DNA from 3 places in the Serratia sp. OS31 genome. Region 3 is predicted to be linked to each of the others. Evidence: riboswitches for the same ligand, from Rfam matches in the RefSeq annotation. Region 3 holds a riboswitch; each other region holds the start of a gene.
What was found. A riboswitch is a leader RNA that binds a small molecule or an ion and turns the genes downstream of it on or off. The one in region 3 is predicted to bind thiamine pyrophosphate.
Positions count from the first base shown of each region.

Region 1: it holds a riboswitch for thiamine pyrophosphate, as region 3 does, so the genes downstream of both, thiM (hydroxyethylthiazole kinase) here and H5P17_RS10915 (TenA family protein) in region 3, are expected to answer to the same signal.
Region 2: it holds a riboswitch for thiamine pyrophosphate, as region 3 does, so the genes downstream of both, thiB (thiamine ABC transporter substrate binding subunit) here and H5P17_RS10915 (TenA family protein) in region 3, are expected to answer to the same signal.

Region 1 covers NZ_JACJFQ010000019.1:106,631-112,167, reverse strand. Annotated here, with positions in the region: gene H5P17_RS16610 (inhibitor of vertebrate lysozyme family protein) at 81-539, opposite strand; gene thiD (bifunctional hydroxymethylpyrimidine kinase/phosphomethylpyrimidine kinase) at 624-1,424, opposite strand; gene thiM (hydroxyethylthiazole kinase) at 1,421-2,215, opposite strand; TPP riboswitch at 2,252-2,353, opposite strand; gene H5P17_RS16595 (GNAT family N-acetyltransferase) at 2,422-2,847, shown strand; gene H5P17_RS16590 (MFS transporter) at 2,889-4,154, opposite strand; gene H5P17_RS16585 (sugar phosphate isomerase/epimerase) at 4,261-5,238, opposite strand; gene H5P17_RS16580 (GntR family transcriptional regulator) at 5,248-5,537, opposite strand, start outside.
Region 2 covers NZ_JACJFQ010000001.1:8,093-13,629, forward strand. Annotated here, with positions in the region: gene H5P17_RS00040 (sugar efflux transporter) at 1-696, opposite strand, end outside; gene sgrT (glucose uptake inhibitor SgrT) at 856-1,029, opposite strand; gene sgrR (HTH-type transcriptional regulator SgrR) at 1,120-2,781, shown strand; TPP riboswitch at 2,819-2,924, shown strand; gene thiB (thiamine ABC transporter substrate binding subunit) at 2,983-3,969, shown strand; gene thiP (thiamine/thiamine pyrophosphate ABC transporter permease ThiP) at 3,945-5,537, shown strand, end outside.
Region 3 covers NZ_JACJFQ010000010.1:54,992-60,528, forward strand. Annotated here, with positions in the region: gene H5P17_RS10900 (ABC transporter substrate-binding protein) at 1-572, opposite strand, end outside; gene H5P17_RS10905 (ABC transporter permease) at 601-1,368, opposite strand; gene H5P17_RS10910 (ABC transporter ATP-binding protein) at 1,365-2,120, opposite strand; gene H5P17_RS10915 (TenA family protein) at 2,117-2,797, opposite strand; TPP riboswitch at 2,863-2,965, opposite strand; gene H5P17_RS10920 (LLM class flavin-dependent oxidoreductase) at 3,124-4,146, shown strand; gene H5P17_RS10925 (GlxA family transcriptional regulator) at 4,214-5,188, shown strand; gene gap (type I glyceraldehyde-3-phosphate dehydrogenase) at 5,267-5,537, shown strand, end outside.

The DNA of each region.
Region 1 (5,537 bases), on a different contig from region 3:
ATTTATGTTAGATAAATTTAAAATATAAAAAATTAAAATAAAAACTCGGCTGAATGTGACCACATTCAGCCGAATATGGACTATTTCCAGTCGGGATTATTCTCGAACTGTTGCTTCAACAGCGCCTTCATATCGTCGTTCGGTTTACCCAGCCACTGATATTTGGCGTATTTCTTCGGATGATCAACCGCTTCCGGCTTATCTGCCACCTCGACGCGCACGGCCCAGGCCTGTGATTTGTCTTCCTTAAACGCCACTATCATAAAGTTGTTGGCGCAATCATGCGGCTTGCACAAATTGCCCACCAGATAGTTCTGCCCCTTCCAGCTCAGGCTCTGTGCCGGGGTTGAGGTGCCCACCCCCTTGCGCGCCCAACCCGGCAGGCGAGCCTGGCCTTTCACCATATTCTGCCAGCTGGTCTGGTAACCCGGCTGCTGGATCACGTCAGAGGTAGTGACGATCTGCTGAGCGAAACCGCCCACGCTGAAGCTGAGTAACGCGCCGAAGATGGCGCCGCGAAGTGCGTTTTGTCCTGTCATGGCCTTCTCCCTAGAAAAATCGGTTGTACCCGGCCCAAGCCGGGTCTAGAACTAGTCAGACCACAAGGGTAGCAAAAAGTTGACTCACCACCAGGCATGAAAATGATGTACCGGCCCGATGCCGTGCCCCACTTCCAGCGTATCGGCCTGCAGCAGTGCCTGTTGCAAATAGTCCTTGGCGGCAGCGACCGTCCCGGCCCAGTCGTTGTGACGCGGCCGCAGCGCCGCCAGGGCGGCAGACAGCGTACAGCCGGTGCCATGAGTATGTCGCGTTGCCACGCGCGGTGCGGTAAACCGCTGCTCCTGCTCGGCCGTAAACAACCAATCCGGACTTTCGCTTTCGCTAAGGTGGCCCCCTTTCATCAACACCGCCTGACACCCCATCGCCAAAAGCGCCCGACCCTGCTCGCGCATCTGAAGCTCATTTTCTGCCGGGGCGCATGCCAGCAGCGCCGCCGCCTCAGGCAAGTTCGGCGTGATGATCGACACCAACGGCAACAGCTCGCGACGGATCGAGTCCACCGCTTCCGGCGCCAGCAGAGGATCGCCGCTTTTCGCCAGCATTACGGTATCCAGCACCACAAACGACGGCCGGTAATGGCGCAAACGCTCCGCCACCGCTTGCACGATATCGGCATTAGCCAACATGCCAATCTTGGTGCTGTCGATGCGCAGGTCGCTGAAGACGGAATCCAGCTGAGCGGCGACAAAGGCCGGATCTATGTTGTAGACCGACTGCACGCCACGGGTGTTTTGCGCCACCAGCGCGGTAATCACCGAGGCGCCATAGGCCCCCAACGCAGAAAAAGCTTTTAGATCGGCCTGAATGCCGGCGCCGCCGCTCGGATCGGTCCCGGCAATAGTCAGTGCGTTAATCCGTTTCATTGCAGTTCCTCCGGACGCAGCTGGTAAAGGGCGTCAAGGAATGCCGGGGTGAAACTGCCCGGTCCGGCGGCACGGCGCGTGGCCCGTTCACCGCAAAGCGACATCACCCGGCAGGCGGTTGCCACGTTATCCAGCCGATCGCCCGGCAGGCTGCAGAATGCCGCCACCACCGCCGAAAGTGCGCAGCCGGTACCGACCACGCGCGTCATCAGTACATCGCCGCCTGGGACCGCCCAGTCATGCTGACCGTCGGTGATGTAATCGACAACGCCGGTTACCGCTACCACGGCCCCGCTGTTTAGCGCCAATTCACGCGCCGCCGGCAATGCCGCCAGCGAGTCGTCTGCGCTGTCGACGCCACGTCCGTTAGCCTGCAGACCGCTCAGCGCCATGATTTCAGAAGCGTTGCCGCGGATCGCCGCCGGCCTCTCGCCCAGCAGACGATGGGCAAAGGCAGTGCGATAGACCAACCCGCCGACCGCTACCGGATCCAGCGTCCAGGGAGTTTGTGCCAGGTTGGCGGCTTCCACCGCGGCCAGCATGGATTCGGCGCGTGATGCATTGAGGGTGCCGATGTTGATCAGCAACGCATCCGCCAGTCGGCTGAACTGCGCCGCTTCGGTCGGTTCCACCACCATCGCCGGCGAAGCGCCGAGCGCCAACAGGACGTTAGCCGTCAGTTCCTGCACCACTTCGTTGGTCAGGCAATGGATCAGGGGCGATTGGCGTTTAAATTGAGTCAAACAGGCCGCGGCGCGAGCACCGGGTAAAACATCAGGTCGAGCGAGCATATTCCTCCCAACCGGCGTTCAAGAAGGCGGGTACCGGTTGGGGCACCGAGACTTCCCTACGCTGGCATAATCCAGATCAGGTAATACGGGTAAAATCTCAGCCACCACGCATCGCGCAGGGCACCCCGAGTCAAGACGGCCATTATTGGGGTTGCCGCCGGTGAGGTCAATCGCGCTATAGTGTCAAAAAATAAAAAGGAGGTGCCATGCAGATAAGAAAATACCAAGAGGCCGATCGCCCCTTCCTGCGCACCCTGTATCTGGCTTCGCGTAAAGCGGCGTTTCCGTGGCGTGATACCGAAGATTACCGGCTGGAAGATTTCGATCGCTCAACGCTGGGCGAGGACATCTGGGTGGCAGTAGATCAGGGAAAACGGCTGGGGTTTGTGTCGATTTATCGGCAGGACAACTTTATTCACAACCTGTATGTTGATCCGCATCTGCCACCGCTCGGCGTTGGCAGCGCACTGCTACAAGCCGCGGAACAGACCTTCACCGCCACCGGTTCGCTGAAATGCCTGGTGAAGAATGAGAAGGCGCTGGCGTTTTACCACAAGCACGGCTGGCGAACCATCACCACCGGCAATGACGGCGGTGAAGAATATTATCTGCTGTATTCTCCGGCCAAGTAAGGGCACGGCGCTAACCGTGCCCGTCCATTAATGCCCCCGGCTCAGGCGACAGAGGCTGCCGGGGTCAGTTTTGCGCGTGCGCGGATATTTCTGACCAACAGCCCCGACACTATGATCCCGGCACAGGCAAACGCGCCCATCAGCCCGAAGACGATCTTGTAGCCGGTCAGCCCAGGGAAAGCGTCGAGAATATGGCCGTACAGGCTAAAACAGAACATCGCCGGGGCATAACCGATAAAGCTGCCCAGTGCCATAGCCGCACCGGTATGTTCTTCGTCAATGCCGGCTTCACCGATGGGGGCAAAGAACACCGCCCGTTGGGTAAAGACCACCGCACCAAATCCCAGCGTACAGGCCATGCCCAAGTAAACCGGCATTTGCTCATGCGGTAACAGGATTAATAACGCCAGCGCAATGGCGCTAATAATGAAGGTATAAAATAAATATTTGCTGGGAGACTTTAATACTTTATCGGCAATAAGACCACCGATCGGCCCCCCAACCATTTTTAGGCAGTACTGATTAATGATCCCGTAAGCGCCCACCAGTGCAATCGGCAGCGCATAGACATGGCTAAGGAAAGGAATAAAGAACGTCAATCCGCAATACACTGCGTAAACACAGAAAACGCTGAAGGCAATCAGCCATACCGTTTTGTTTTTTAATACGCTGCCCATGCCCGGTTTTTTATTGACGGGGGCTTCTTCTTTCGCGGGTAATTTTTCCTCTGGGCTTTCTTTCATCACCAACAGAATAATAATCCCTACGCTGATGGCGATGGCCGAATAAAACAATATGCCGGCCTTAAACCCCAGGTAGCCACTGCCAAAAGCGGTAAACAGCGCCAGCGCAGAAAAGGCCACCACCGTATCGACAACCCCGCGCCCGGTTTCAAAAAAGCCGAACAACCGCCCCTGCTGAGTATTATCCCCCAGCATACTCACCGACTTGAGCAGCACCGGCCAATTCAGCATGTCGCAGGTTACGCCGAACAGCGCCCAGACAAACAGTATGCCCCAGTACCCCGGCATGCTGGAAAGATAGATGCCGAGCAGGCCAGTAGCAATCAGCGAAAACGACATGGTAAAACGTCGCGGCAGGCGATCGGAAAAATAGATTGATAAGAAGAAGCCAATGGTCGTCACAATCGAGTTAACCGACATGGCATTGCCTATTTCACCGTTACTCAAGTGAAAATACTGTTGCATCGGAACATAAAAAGCATCTTTAAGAGAAGGCAATTTATAGATTGTCCCTCCACATAAAACCAACAAGCTAAATAATGCCCATCTTTTTTTAGTTAACATAGTCCCCTCACAGCCGATAATTAATAAGCGGTGTTGTTTCCCCGTTGACGAGGCGAGCGTGCATCCACATCAACGAGAATGTGTTTTTTATAGGTTTATTTTTATATTATGCCGGGGTTAACAGTTCCCGGGCTTGTTGCATTAAACTTTCGATAATGGCGCGAACGTAGTGAATTTGATTTAAAGCATCCTGGGATTCTTTCTTTAATCGCTCTTCCAATCCCTGTGCCGGTAACGCTGTTTCACTCATTTCTCGCCATGGAATGGGAGGATTATCCCCTTCGTCGCTGAAACGAAACGGCGGTGCGTAATAATCCACCTCCTCTTCCAACCCATAGGCGGTGACCTGCGGTTGCTCTTCACCCAGACAGATCAGCCCCAATAACAGTTCTCTAAATGGCAAATCTCCCTGTCCGGAAATACAGGCACGATGCCCCATGCCCTTGTTCTCTCGCACAATAATTGCGTCCTTGATGTGCACCTGAGTGATTTCCCCACTCATTGCCGCCAGTGCCGGCAGCGGCTCTTCATTGGCGTTAATCATGTTGGCGAAATCAAACAGCAGGGAAAGTTGAGGGAAATCTGCCGCCCGGACCAGGCCGACCAATTCATGGCTCTTGAGATCTTCGTGCTGTTCCAAAGTAAAGCTCAGGCCACTGTGCTGATAACGTTGCTTAATGTACTGAATATCCGCACCGATACGCGCCAGCACTTCCTGCAATGCTCCCTGATAACGCGGATAAAAACGCACCGAACTGGCCCCGCATTTCAGCGCGATATTCACCGCCTGATCGATAGTTTGCGAGTCGGAGGCGCTGGTTTCGATATGAATATCCAATCCATAGCGACGAGCCTGTTCGCCAAACCGGCGCAATCGGGCATCATCAGCATGACAAAGCGCCTGACTTTCCCCATCCAGCACATGTACCTTAACCCCTCGCAACCGCTGCTGATGGGCGATGCTCAGCAAATCCTCGGGCAGGATCTTCTCCATACGCATATTGAGGTGAAAGGCGTACGCATGCAGGTAAAGGGGCAAGCTCTGCGCCCGTAGAAGGACTTTCTCCGCCGTTAAGCGATCCATGATATTCACCTATAAGTTAATAAAGAAATCTACCGACTCGAAGCGCCAGTGTTCGATATCCACCTGCACGATCCGGCGTTCGGCATCGGCACGATGCTTTTCGACCAAAATCGCAGGCGTGCTGGCGTTTCCGCCCATCATCTTGCAGGCCTCACCGGATAATCGAGTCGGTTTAAAGGCCAAGTGGCGGGTTCGTGTGGCAGTGTCATAAGCCTGTTCCCAGACCTCGGCAAATGAGTTCTCCCCCAGGCGTTCGATAAAGCCGGGCGCCACTCGCGGACTGATAAAGGTTTCGTGAT
Region 2 (5,537 bases), on a different contig from region 3:
GGCGATAAACAGCCGCCTGACATCCGGATTCCGCCAGGCGCTGACCGGGACAATCGGTGCCGAAGGCGCTGCGATTAGCGTATCGGCAGGTTCTACCGGCACAACACGCGGCACCGAAGGCAGCGTAAACCACACCAGCAATGCACAGATTGCAAAAGTCGCCGCAGCAATGACGAACATCACCGTAAAGCCGTAATTCAGCGCCAGCGTAAACGACAGCGGCGGGCCAATGACCCAGGCCAACGACAGCTGCGCACGCATGACCGAGCTGAACATCACCACTTCACGCGCCGAGCTGTCGGCATATTCCCGCGCCAGTGCAAAAATCTGCGGCATGGCGGTGTTGGCAATCGCCGACAGCAGCACCCCGGCCGTGATCAGCGTCAAATAGTCGCGGTTGAAGGCAAAAAGCAGGCAATTGCCGACCGCCATCAGGCAACACACCAGGATCAGTTTGCGTCGATCGCCGCGCGTGTCCGAGCGTTTGGCCAGCAGAAAACTGACCGCAATACCGACAATGGCGTTAACGGTATAGAACAGACCCACCCACAGCGGCCGGACTTTAACCTCGGTGGTTAAAAACAGGCTCAGGGTCGGTGCCAATAGCGCGCCGGCAATACCGGAAAGGAAAGCAATCAGCAGGAAAGCGGCAAAGACGGGATTAAAGCGGCGTGGCAGCCAATGCAGTCGTTTCATATCGTCGTCTCTGGGCTTTAATGCGGAAGACAGAACCTTAGGCCAAGGGGAAAAAATTGCAAGAATATCCCCACAGCCCACAATAAAAAAACCAGTGGGTATGACCCCACTGGCTGGTGAACAACACCATTACTCAGAAACACTTTCGCTACCGAAGCCTCAGAGGTGCTCGCGGTATTGCTTGTCCGTCATTGACGCGATATCCCATTGGGTCAGGTGGGCCAACATCTCCAGCCGCGCCTGTTCAGGCACCAGCCCCAACCAGTCGGCGTGCTGCCGACGTATCGCACTGAAGTAGCGCTGATAGAACTGTTTTGACAAGAAAACTTTCATCCGTCGCCCTCCCCCTTTCATTGAGGAAAATTATCGGCGTAATATAGGGAAAGATAAATTGATGGGTTACCGCCGGAACCTTCCTCTTTTATGTCCACATCCCGATTGCAACAACAGTTCATTCGCCTGTGGCAGCGCTGCCACGGTGAAGCGACCGAAACCACGCTACAGGAGCTGGCCGAAGTGCTCAGCTGTTCCCGCCGCCACGTGCGTTCGTTACTGGGTGCCATGCAACAGCAGGGCTGGCTGACCTGGCAGGCAGAGTCGGGGCGCGGCAAGCGTTCGCAACTGACCTTTCACTATACCGGTCTGGCGCTGCAGCAGCAGCGTGCCGAGGAGTTGCTGGAGCAGGATCGTATCGATCAGCTGGTGCAACTGGTCGGCGATAAAAACGTAGTGCGACAGATGCTGCTATCCCAGCTGGGCCGCAGCTTTCGTCAGGGTAAACACATTCTGCGCGTGCTCTATTACCGCCAACTGTACAATCTGTTGCCGGGTTCGGCGTTGCGGCGCTCGGAAACCCATTTGGCCCGACAGATTTTCAGCGGCCTGACGCGGATAAACGAGGAAAACGGGGAACTTGAATCCGACCTTTCTCATCATTGGCAAGCTTTAACGCCGTTGCATTGGCGATTTTATCTACGCCCGGCCATTCATTTTCACCATGGGCGCGAGCTGGAAATGGAGGATGTCATCCGTTCGCTCAGCCGGTTGATGCCACAACCGCTGTTCTCCCATATCGAACGCGTGACTTCGCCGACGCCTTACGTGATTGACGTGCATTTGCACGCGCCCGATTACTGGCTGCCGTGGCTGCTGGGCAGCGTTCACGCCATGATATTGCCGCGCGAGTGGCAGAGCCTGCCGGAATTCTCGCGCCATCCGGTAGGGACCGGCCCCTACAGCGTGGTGCGCAATCACCGCAGCCAGATGAAAATTCACGCCTTTGACGATTACTTTGGCTATCGCGCGCTGATCGACGAGGTCAATATCTGGGTGCTGCCAGAGGTGACCGAAGAACTGGTGCACTCCGGCGTACAGCTACAGGCGGACGATACCGGGAAAAACGAGCTGGAAAGCCGGCTGGAAGAAGGCTGCTATTTTCTGCTGTTCGATCAGCGCTCACCGCTGGCCGCCGATCCGATCATGCGCAGCTGGTTGTGTGAACTGATCAATCCCATTTCGCTCCTGAGCAATGCCGGCCCTGTTTATCAACGCTATTGGTCACCGGCCTACGGCATTCTGCCGCGCTGGCACCACAATCGCGCGCTGGCTTTGCAGCCCAAACCGGCCGGTTTGACCGAGCTGACCCTGACCTACTACAGCGAACACTCAGAGTTTCACGCCATTCAGCAGGCCATCGAACCCTTGCTCGCGCAGCACGGCATCAAGCTGAATATTCAGATTGTCGATTACGCTACCTGGCATAAAGGCGACGCGAGCACCGACCTGTGGCTCGGCAGCGCCAACTTTTACCTGCCACTGGAGTTTTCACTGTTCGCCACCCTGTATGAACTGCCGCTGATGCAGCACTGCATGAGTGAGGACTTGTCCGAAGATGCGGCGCTGTGGCGCGCCAATGCGCTGCCGCTGGCGGATTTTTGCCAACGTCTGGTCAGCGGCCATCAATTGCATCCCCTGTTCCACCACTGGCTGCAACTGCATGGCCAGCGCAGCATGCGCGGCGTACGAATGAACACTCTGGGTTGGTTTGATTTCAAATCTGCCTGGTTTGCCCCCCCGGAAGCATAAGCACCTTTCACCGGCGCCCGTTAGTCTTTACAATGGCGCCGTCTCAACGGGGTGCAAAACGCCAGCGGCCGGTTTTGCTGAGAACAAACCCGTCGAACCTGATCCGGTCAATACCGGCGGAGGGATTTGAGCCCAGCGATCCGGCATCAGCCGCTTGCCCCCTCAGATACCCTTGCCCCCCTAAATTTTCAGGAGTGCAAAGTGGTCAAAAAAAGCCTGCCCTTGTTACTGTTGCTGTGCGCCGCATCGGTGTTCGCCAAGCCCACGCTGACGGTCTACACCTACGATTCCTTCGCCGCTGACTGGGGCCCTGGCCCGGCGGTTAAAAAGGCCTTTGAGGCCCAGTGCGATTGCGAGCTGAAATTTGTCGCGTTGGAAGACGGTGTCTCACTGCTTAACCGCCTGCGCATGGAGGGCAAAAACAGCGCCGCCGACGTGGTGCTGGGGCTGGACAACAACCTGCTGCAGGCTGCGCAACAAACCGGGTTATTCGCGCCAAGCGACGTCGACAGCAGCAAATTGAGCGTCCCGGGCGGCTGGCAAGACCAAACCTTCGTGCCTTATGACTACGGCTACTTTGCCTTCGTTTATAACAAAGAAAAGCTGAAGAACCCGCCCAAAAGCCTGCATGAGCTGGTCGACAGCAGCCAGAACTGGAAAGTGATCTACGAGGATCCGCGTACCAGTACCCCAGGTTTGGGTCTGCTGCTGTGGATGCAGAAAGTGTATGGCGATCAGGCACCGGCGGCCTGGCAGAAGCTGGCGAAGAAGACCGTCACCGTGACCAAGGGCTGGAGCGAAGCCTATGGCCTGTTCCTGAAAGGCGAAGGCGATTTGGTGCTCAGCTACACCACCTCCCCGGCTTACCATCTGATTGAAGAAAAAAAAGACGGTTACGCCGCGGCCAACTTCAGTGAAGGCCATTATCTGCAGGTGGAAGTGGCGGGCAAACTCAAGGCCGGCAAGCAGCCTGAGTTGGCGGAACGCTTTATGCAATTTATGGTATCCCCGGCGTTCCAAAATGCCATTCCTACCGGCAACTGGATGTACCCGGTGATCAAGACCTCACTGCCGGCCGGATTTGACCAAATGACCGTGCCGCAGACCGCCTTGCAATACAGCGCAGAAGAAGTGGCCAAACAACGCAGCAACTGGATCCGGGCATGGCAAACCGCCGTCAGCCACTGATCCCGCAGTGGCTCTGGCCGGGGCTGCTGGCCGCCGGCCTGATCCTGACCATCGCCGTGCTGGCGATGGGGTCGCTGTGGCGGCACGCCCCGGACAGCGACTGGCGTGGTTTATGGCAAGACAGCTACCTGTGGCACGTGGTGCGCTTTACGTTTTGGCAAGCCCTGCTGTCCGCGCTGATCTCGGTGCTGCCCGCGATTCTGTTGGCTCGGGCGCTCTATCGCCGCCGTTTCCCCGGCCGTCAGTTACTGCTGCGGCTCTGCGCCATGACGCTGGTGCTGCCGGTACTGGTGGCGGTGTTCGGCCTGCTCAGCGTCTATGGCCGCCAGGGCTGGTTGGCAATGCTGTGTGGCTGGCTGGGCATTAACTACAGTTTCACGCCTTATGGTCTGCAGGGCATCCTGCTGGCGCACATGTTTTTCAACCTGCCGTTGGCGACACGTCTGTTGCTGCAGGCGCTGGAAAACATTCCGGTTGAACAGCGCCAATTGTCAGCCCAGCTCGGCATGAGCGGTTGGCAGCAGTTTCGCTTTGTCGAATGGCCGGCGCTGCGCCGTCAAATCCTGCCGAGCGGCGCGCTGATCTTTATGCTGTGCTTCGCCAGCTTCGCCACCGTACTGTCGCTGGGAGGCGGCCCGCAGGCGACCACCATCGAACTGGCCATCTATCAGGCGCTCAGTTACGACTACGATCTCAGCCGCGCCGCCCTGCTGGCGCTGATCCAACTGACATGCTGCCTGGGACTGGTGATATTCAGCCAGCGGCTGAGCCAGGCGCTGCCGGTCGGCAATACCCATGCCCATATCTGGCGTAATCCGGAAGACAGCCTGTGGCGACGCATCAGTGACTTTTTGCTGATTGCCGCCGCGTTGCTGCTGCTGTTGCCCCCACTGCTGGCGGTGATCGCCGACGGCGCCAATCAAACGCTGGTCAGCGTCCTGCAGCAACAGGTGTTGTGGCAGGCGTTGTTCACTTCGTTGCGCATTGCTCTGGGGGCGGGCGTACTTTGTGTCGTGCTGGCCATGATGCTGCTATGGAGCAGCCGTGAGCTGAAGCTGCAACAGAGGCTCCGTTGGGGCCACGCGCTGGAGCTGAGCGGCATGGTGATCCTGGCGATGCCGGGCATCGTGCTGGCCACCGGTTTCTTCCTGCTGTTAAGCGACACCGTCGGGCTGCCGCAGTCGCCGTATGCGCTGGTGATCCTCACCAATGCGTTGATGGCCGTGCCCTATGCGCTAAAAGTGTTGGAAAACCCCATGCGCGACCTGGCCGAACGCTATAATCCGCTGTGCCTGTCGCTGGATATTCAGGGCTGGCAGCGGCTACGCTGGATTGAGCTGAAAGCGCTGCGCCGCCCGTTGGCCCAGGCGCTGGCCTTCGCCTGCGTGCTGTCGATCGGCGATTTCGGCGTGGTGGCGCTGTTTGGCAACGAACATTTCCGCACCCTGCCTTTTTACCTGTACCAGCAGATCGGCGCCTACCGCAGCAATGACGGCGCGGTCACCGCGTTGCTGTTGCTGCTGCTGTGCTTCCTGCTGTTTACCCTGATCGAACGCTTACCGGGCCGC
Region 3 (5,537 bases):
CCCTGCAGTTTCAGCTCCAGCGCTTCAATATTGCGATATCCGCCGATCACCGCATCGACCTGGCCAGCCAGCAGGGCGCTGGTCAGCTGAAAGTTAACGTTGATCAGTTGGGTGTCCCTGGGGGTGAGCTTTTCATGTTCAAGCATGGTTGCCAGCGTAGCCTGTTCGATCCCGCTGACGGAATAACCGATTTTTTTGCCCTTCAGACCTGCCGGCGTGGTGATGCTTTTATCCAGCGTAATCACGGTATTGAGCGGCGAGTTGATCAGGGTGCCTACGCGTACCAGCGGCAGGCCCTGATCGGCAAAAAAGTGCAGCTGCGGCTGGTAGGTGATGGCCAAATCGGCCTGTTTTGCTGCTACCAGACGCGGCGGCAGAGCCGGATCGGAAGGAGGCACAATCTTGACGTCCAGCCCTTCGGCCTTGAAGGCCCCGATCTGCTCGGCCACCATGATGGGCGCGTGGTCGGGGTTGATATACCAGTCGAGCACCAGCGTCAGTTTTTCAGCGGCGGCGGCCTGGCCGGTCAAAGCGGCGCTGAGCAGCAGCGCGCCGACGGTTTTCTTAAGCATGGATATTCCCTTTGTCGTTGAAAGGCGATCAGTCATTTTCCGGCGCCCAGTCGATCAGGCGCAGCAGCAGCGCGTCCACCGTCACCCACAGCAAGACGGTCATCAGCACCAATATAAACAGCGCGGCAAAGCAGATGTCGGTCTGCATGCGCGCGTTGGCGTTAAGCATTACGTAACCCAGCCCTTCCGCCGAGCCAACCCATTCGCCGATGATGGCGCCGATAGGGGCGACGGCGGCGGCCATCCGCAGCCCGGAACCGAAGGCCGGTAGCGCAGCCATCAGCCGCACGTGGCGCAGTTGGGCCCAGGGAGAAGCTCGCAGGGTGCGGGCCAGATCGAGATAATCGTTATTGACCCGGCGCAGCCCATCGAAGAAGGCGGACGTGACCGGGAAGAAAATCACCAGCACCGCCATCACCACTTTGGCGCTCATGCCGAAGCCGAACCACAGCACCAACAGCGGCGCCAGAGCAAACACCGGTATCGCCTGGCTGGTCAGCACCAAGGGCATTAACCAGCGCTGCAAGCGCGGCGAAAAGATCATGCACAGCGCCAGCGAGGCACCGAGCAAAACCCCGGCCAGCAAACCGCAGGCGATCTCCGAGGCGGTGATCAGCGTGTGATAAGCGAGGTAAGCACGGTTGTCCCACAGCGCCTGTGCCACCGCCGAGGGGGAGGGCAACAGGAAGGCAGGGATATCGCCCAGCGTGACCAGCCCCCAGAGCAGCAACAGGCCGACGAACACCGTCAGGCTGCGACGCATCCGCGACAGACGGCTTTCAGGCAGGGTTTTCATCCGGCGGCCCTCACGAGTTGCAGCAGCAACTCGCTCTGGCTTTTCAACAACTGAGGATTGTCCGGCGCTCGTGGCGGTAAGCCCTCGATAACATGGCTGTCGTCCAGCCCCGCCGGATAACGGGACAGCACCAGCAGGCGGTGGCTGAGGCGGCAGGCCTCCATGGGGTCGTGAGTGATCAGCAGCACGGTATGCTGCGCCAGCAGTTCGGCGGCCAACTGCTGGATCATGGCGCGGGTAATGGTATCCAGCGCCGAGAAGGGTTCGTCCATCAACACAATCGGCTGACGTTCATACAGGGTGCGGGCAATAGCGGCACGTTGACGCATGCCGCCGGACAGCGCGGCGGGCAAGCTGCGGCCATAGCCGCTCAGCCCCACGCGTTCCAGCAAATGCTCCGCCCAGGCGCGGTCGACCTTTTCGCCGCGCAGCCGCGCGCCGAGGCTAATATTCTCGTCAATTGTCAGCCAGGGATAGAGCAGATCCTTTTGCCCCATATAGGCGATACGCCCGGCGATCGGCAGGCCATCGCTGCCGATAACCGTACCGGAAGTGGGTTTCGCCAGTCCGGCGATGATCTTCAGCAGGCTGGTTTTCCCCGCGCCGCTGGCGCCGAGCAGGGCAACGAAGCTGCCGCCGGCGATATCGAACTTCAGACCATCGAAAATCACCTGCTGACCAAAGCGCAGGGTCAGATCCCGTACCTGAATACCGGGCCGGGCGTTGCCGTGCTGCGTGTCGCCGAGGCTCATTGGGCATTCAACCCCATCTGCCAGAAGGCGGATTCCAGGCGGGTGGCGGTGGTGAAAATCGCCGACAGTTCGTTCAGACGGCTTGGGGCACCCCGCTGGAGGCCAACGTTTTCCAGCAGGTCGAGGGAGGCTTGTACGCCGCTCAGATACGCGGGATCACCATAGTTGCGGATCCACGAGGAATAGGGATTGCCTTCCATCACCGTGTTGGGATCGTTGAGCAGACGCAGGCCGATTTCGGCATAGCCAGCGACGCAGGGCATTAAGGCTACCAGCAGATCCAGAGCGTCCCCGGCGTGGCCGATATCGAGTACGTAGCGGGTGTAGTTCAGGGTTTCCGGCGCTTCGGGTTCGGCGGCTATCTGCGGTTCGCTCAGCCCCCAGTCGGCGCAATAGGCCAGGTGCAGGGGCAGTTCGGCGACAATGGCATTGAGCGAAGCGGTGGCAGCGCGCATTTCCGGCAGGGTGCGCAGTTTGCTGACCAGCAGGGCATAGGCTCGGGCAAAGTGGATCAGGAACAGATAATCCTGCGTCAGGTAGCGGCGAAACGCGGGTTCCGGCAGCGTACCGGCGGCCAGTTGCTGGATAAAGGGATGTGCCACATAGTCCTGCCAGTGGCCGCCGGCCTGTTGGCGCAGCTTTCCGTAAAGACCGTTTTCGAATAAGGGAGTAAACATGGGACCTCCAAAAGTGAGTGGAGATCCGGGCGTGCTGAGGTGAGGTATGAACAGGCAACCGCCGTGAGGGGATTGCCGACCGTCCCTTCGCTGGCATGACCCAGATCAGGTTCAAAGGGTTCGGCTTGCGCCATCTCAGCCCGTAACAGGACACCCCTCGGAGGAGCCTGTTATACGATATTTACTTTTTGATTACAATGCTCAGGCGATGCTTGGCCGCAGGGAAAAAGGATCCGTTTAGTGCGATCGGCCACGATATTTCTGGCCTGGAGGGGGGCATTTTTGTCACTGTAATCCGGTCATTAATGAATCTAAGGATCACCCCCATGAAGAAAATCGGATTCCTTTCTTTCGGCCACTGGACGCCTTCGTCGCAGTCGGGCACCCGTTCGGCGGCCGATGCGCTGCTGCAATCCATTGATCTTGCCGTGGCGGCAGAAGAACTGGGGGCGGATGGGGCTTATTTTCGCGTGCACCACTTTGCCCGCCAGCTTGCCTCGCCATTCCCGCTGTTGGCGGCCATCGGCGCCAAAACCCGACGTATCGAGATCGGCACCGGCGTGATCGACATGCGTTATGAAAATCCGCTTTATATGGTCGAAGATGCCTGCGCCGCCGACCTGATTTCCGGCGGGCGCTTGCAACTGGGCATCAGTCGCGGTTCTCCCGAACAGGTGATTGATGGCTGGCGTTATTTTGGCTATACGCCTGCCGAAGGCGAGACCGAAGCCGATATGGCGCGCCGTCATACCGACGTTTTGTTGGAAGCGCTGCGTGGTGAAGGCTTCGCCGAACCTAACCCGCAACCGATGTTCCCGAATCCACCGGGCCTGCTGCGGGTCGAGCCTTTCTCCGCCGGGCTGCGCGATCGCATCTGGTGGGGCGCCAGCTCGGACGCCACGGCGGTTTGGGCGGCGAAGCTGGGCATGAATCTGCAAAGTTCGACGCTGAAAAACGATGAAACCGGCGAACCTTTCCACGTGCAGCAGGCCAAGCAGATCCGCGCCTATCGCGCCGCCTGGAAGGACGCGGGCCATGTGCGTGAACCACGGGTGTCGGTCAGCCGCAGCATCTTTGCGCTGATGAACCAGCAGGATCGCAGCTATTTCGGCAACAGCGGTCAGGACAGCGATCAGGTGGGGTATATCGATCAGCAGACTCGTGCGGTATTCGGCCGTAGCTATGCTGCCGAGCCGGAGTTGTTGATCAAGCAGCTGGCGCAGGACGAAGCGATCGCCGAAGCCGATACCTTGCTGCTGACCGTGCCCAACCAGCTGGGCGTCGACTACAACGCCCACGTGATTGAGTCGATCCTGACTCATGTCGCGCCGGCGCTGGGCTGGCGCTGATGAGGGAAACGCTTCTCAAACCGGGAAGCGTTATTGACTTATCTTGTCGGTTTTGTATTTTAAGGACATGCATACATTTCTGATTATCGTCCCCGAAGGGGGCATGCTGTTCGAATCGGCGGGGATCGCCGACATCCTGATGCAGGCCAACCGCTTGCGGCCCGATGACGCGCCGCTCTACCAGATGGCGATAGTGACCACGCAAGCCCACCGGGTGGTGCATGGCTCATCCGGCTTGAATTTATTGGCCGATCATCGCCTGGCGGATCTCGACCCTGAGGTGGAACGCGATACCATCATCGTTACCGGCAAAGGTGCGACCGAGGATGAGAGCGCCTTTGTGGTGGATTGGCTCCGCCGTGCGGCCCCCAAGGCGCGGCGCGTGGCGTCCGTTTGCGGTGGCGCGATGCTGTTGGCCGAGGCCGGTTTGCTGGACGGCCGCCGGGCGACCACCCATTGGCGGCTGCTGGAAACCTTGCAGGCCCGCTTCCCCAAAGTGAAGGTCGAAAATGGGCCGATCTATGTGCAGGATGGTGCCGTTTGGACCTCTGGCGGCGTCAGCTCCGGGTTTGATCTCACTCTGGCGCTGGTGGAGGACGATTACGGTTTCGTGCAGGCCCGCGAAGTGGCGCAGGATCTGGTGATGTTTTTGCGCCGGCCTGGCGGGCAGGCGCAGTTCAGCCGTTATCCACTGAATCAGGCCAAAACACCGGGGCCTATCCGCGATCTGCAGAGCTGGATCCTGGAGAATCTGGCCGAGGATCTTTCCGTTGAGAAACTGGCCGAGCGGGTTGCCATGAGTCCGCGCAACTTTACGCGTGTGTTCACGCGCGAAACCGGCATTTCACCCGCCAAATTTGTCGAAGAAGGGCGCTTGTACATCGCCCGCCAGCGCCTGGAACAGAGTTCACAAGGCATTGAACAAATCGCCACCAGCAGCGGTTTCGGCAATGCGCTCAATCTGCGCCGCGTTTTCGAACGGCATCTGCAACTGACCCCAACCGAATACCGCGATCGCTTTCATTCACGCACTTTGGCGTAAATTGATCTACAAACGTCATTTACGACATGCTCCCCGCGGCTTAAATTTACACCAGAGCCAATAACGAAGGAGTAGATCATGGTCAAAGTAGGCATTAATGGATTCGGCAGAATCGGCAGGAATGTTTTGCGTGCTGCGTTAGGTCGCAGCGACTTTGAAGTTGTGGCGATCAATGATTTGACCGACAGTAAAACCCTGGCGCATCTGCTGAAATACGATTCGCTCTCGGGCCGGCTGGCGGCCAGCGTCGAAGCCGGTGAAAACCAGCTGCTGCTGGACGGCAGGCCAATTCATGTCTTCTCTGAAAGAGATCCGGGCGCCATTCCATGGAAAAGCGTGGGCGTTGACG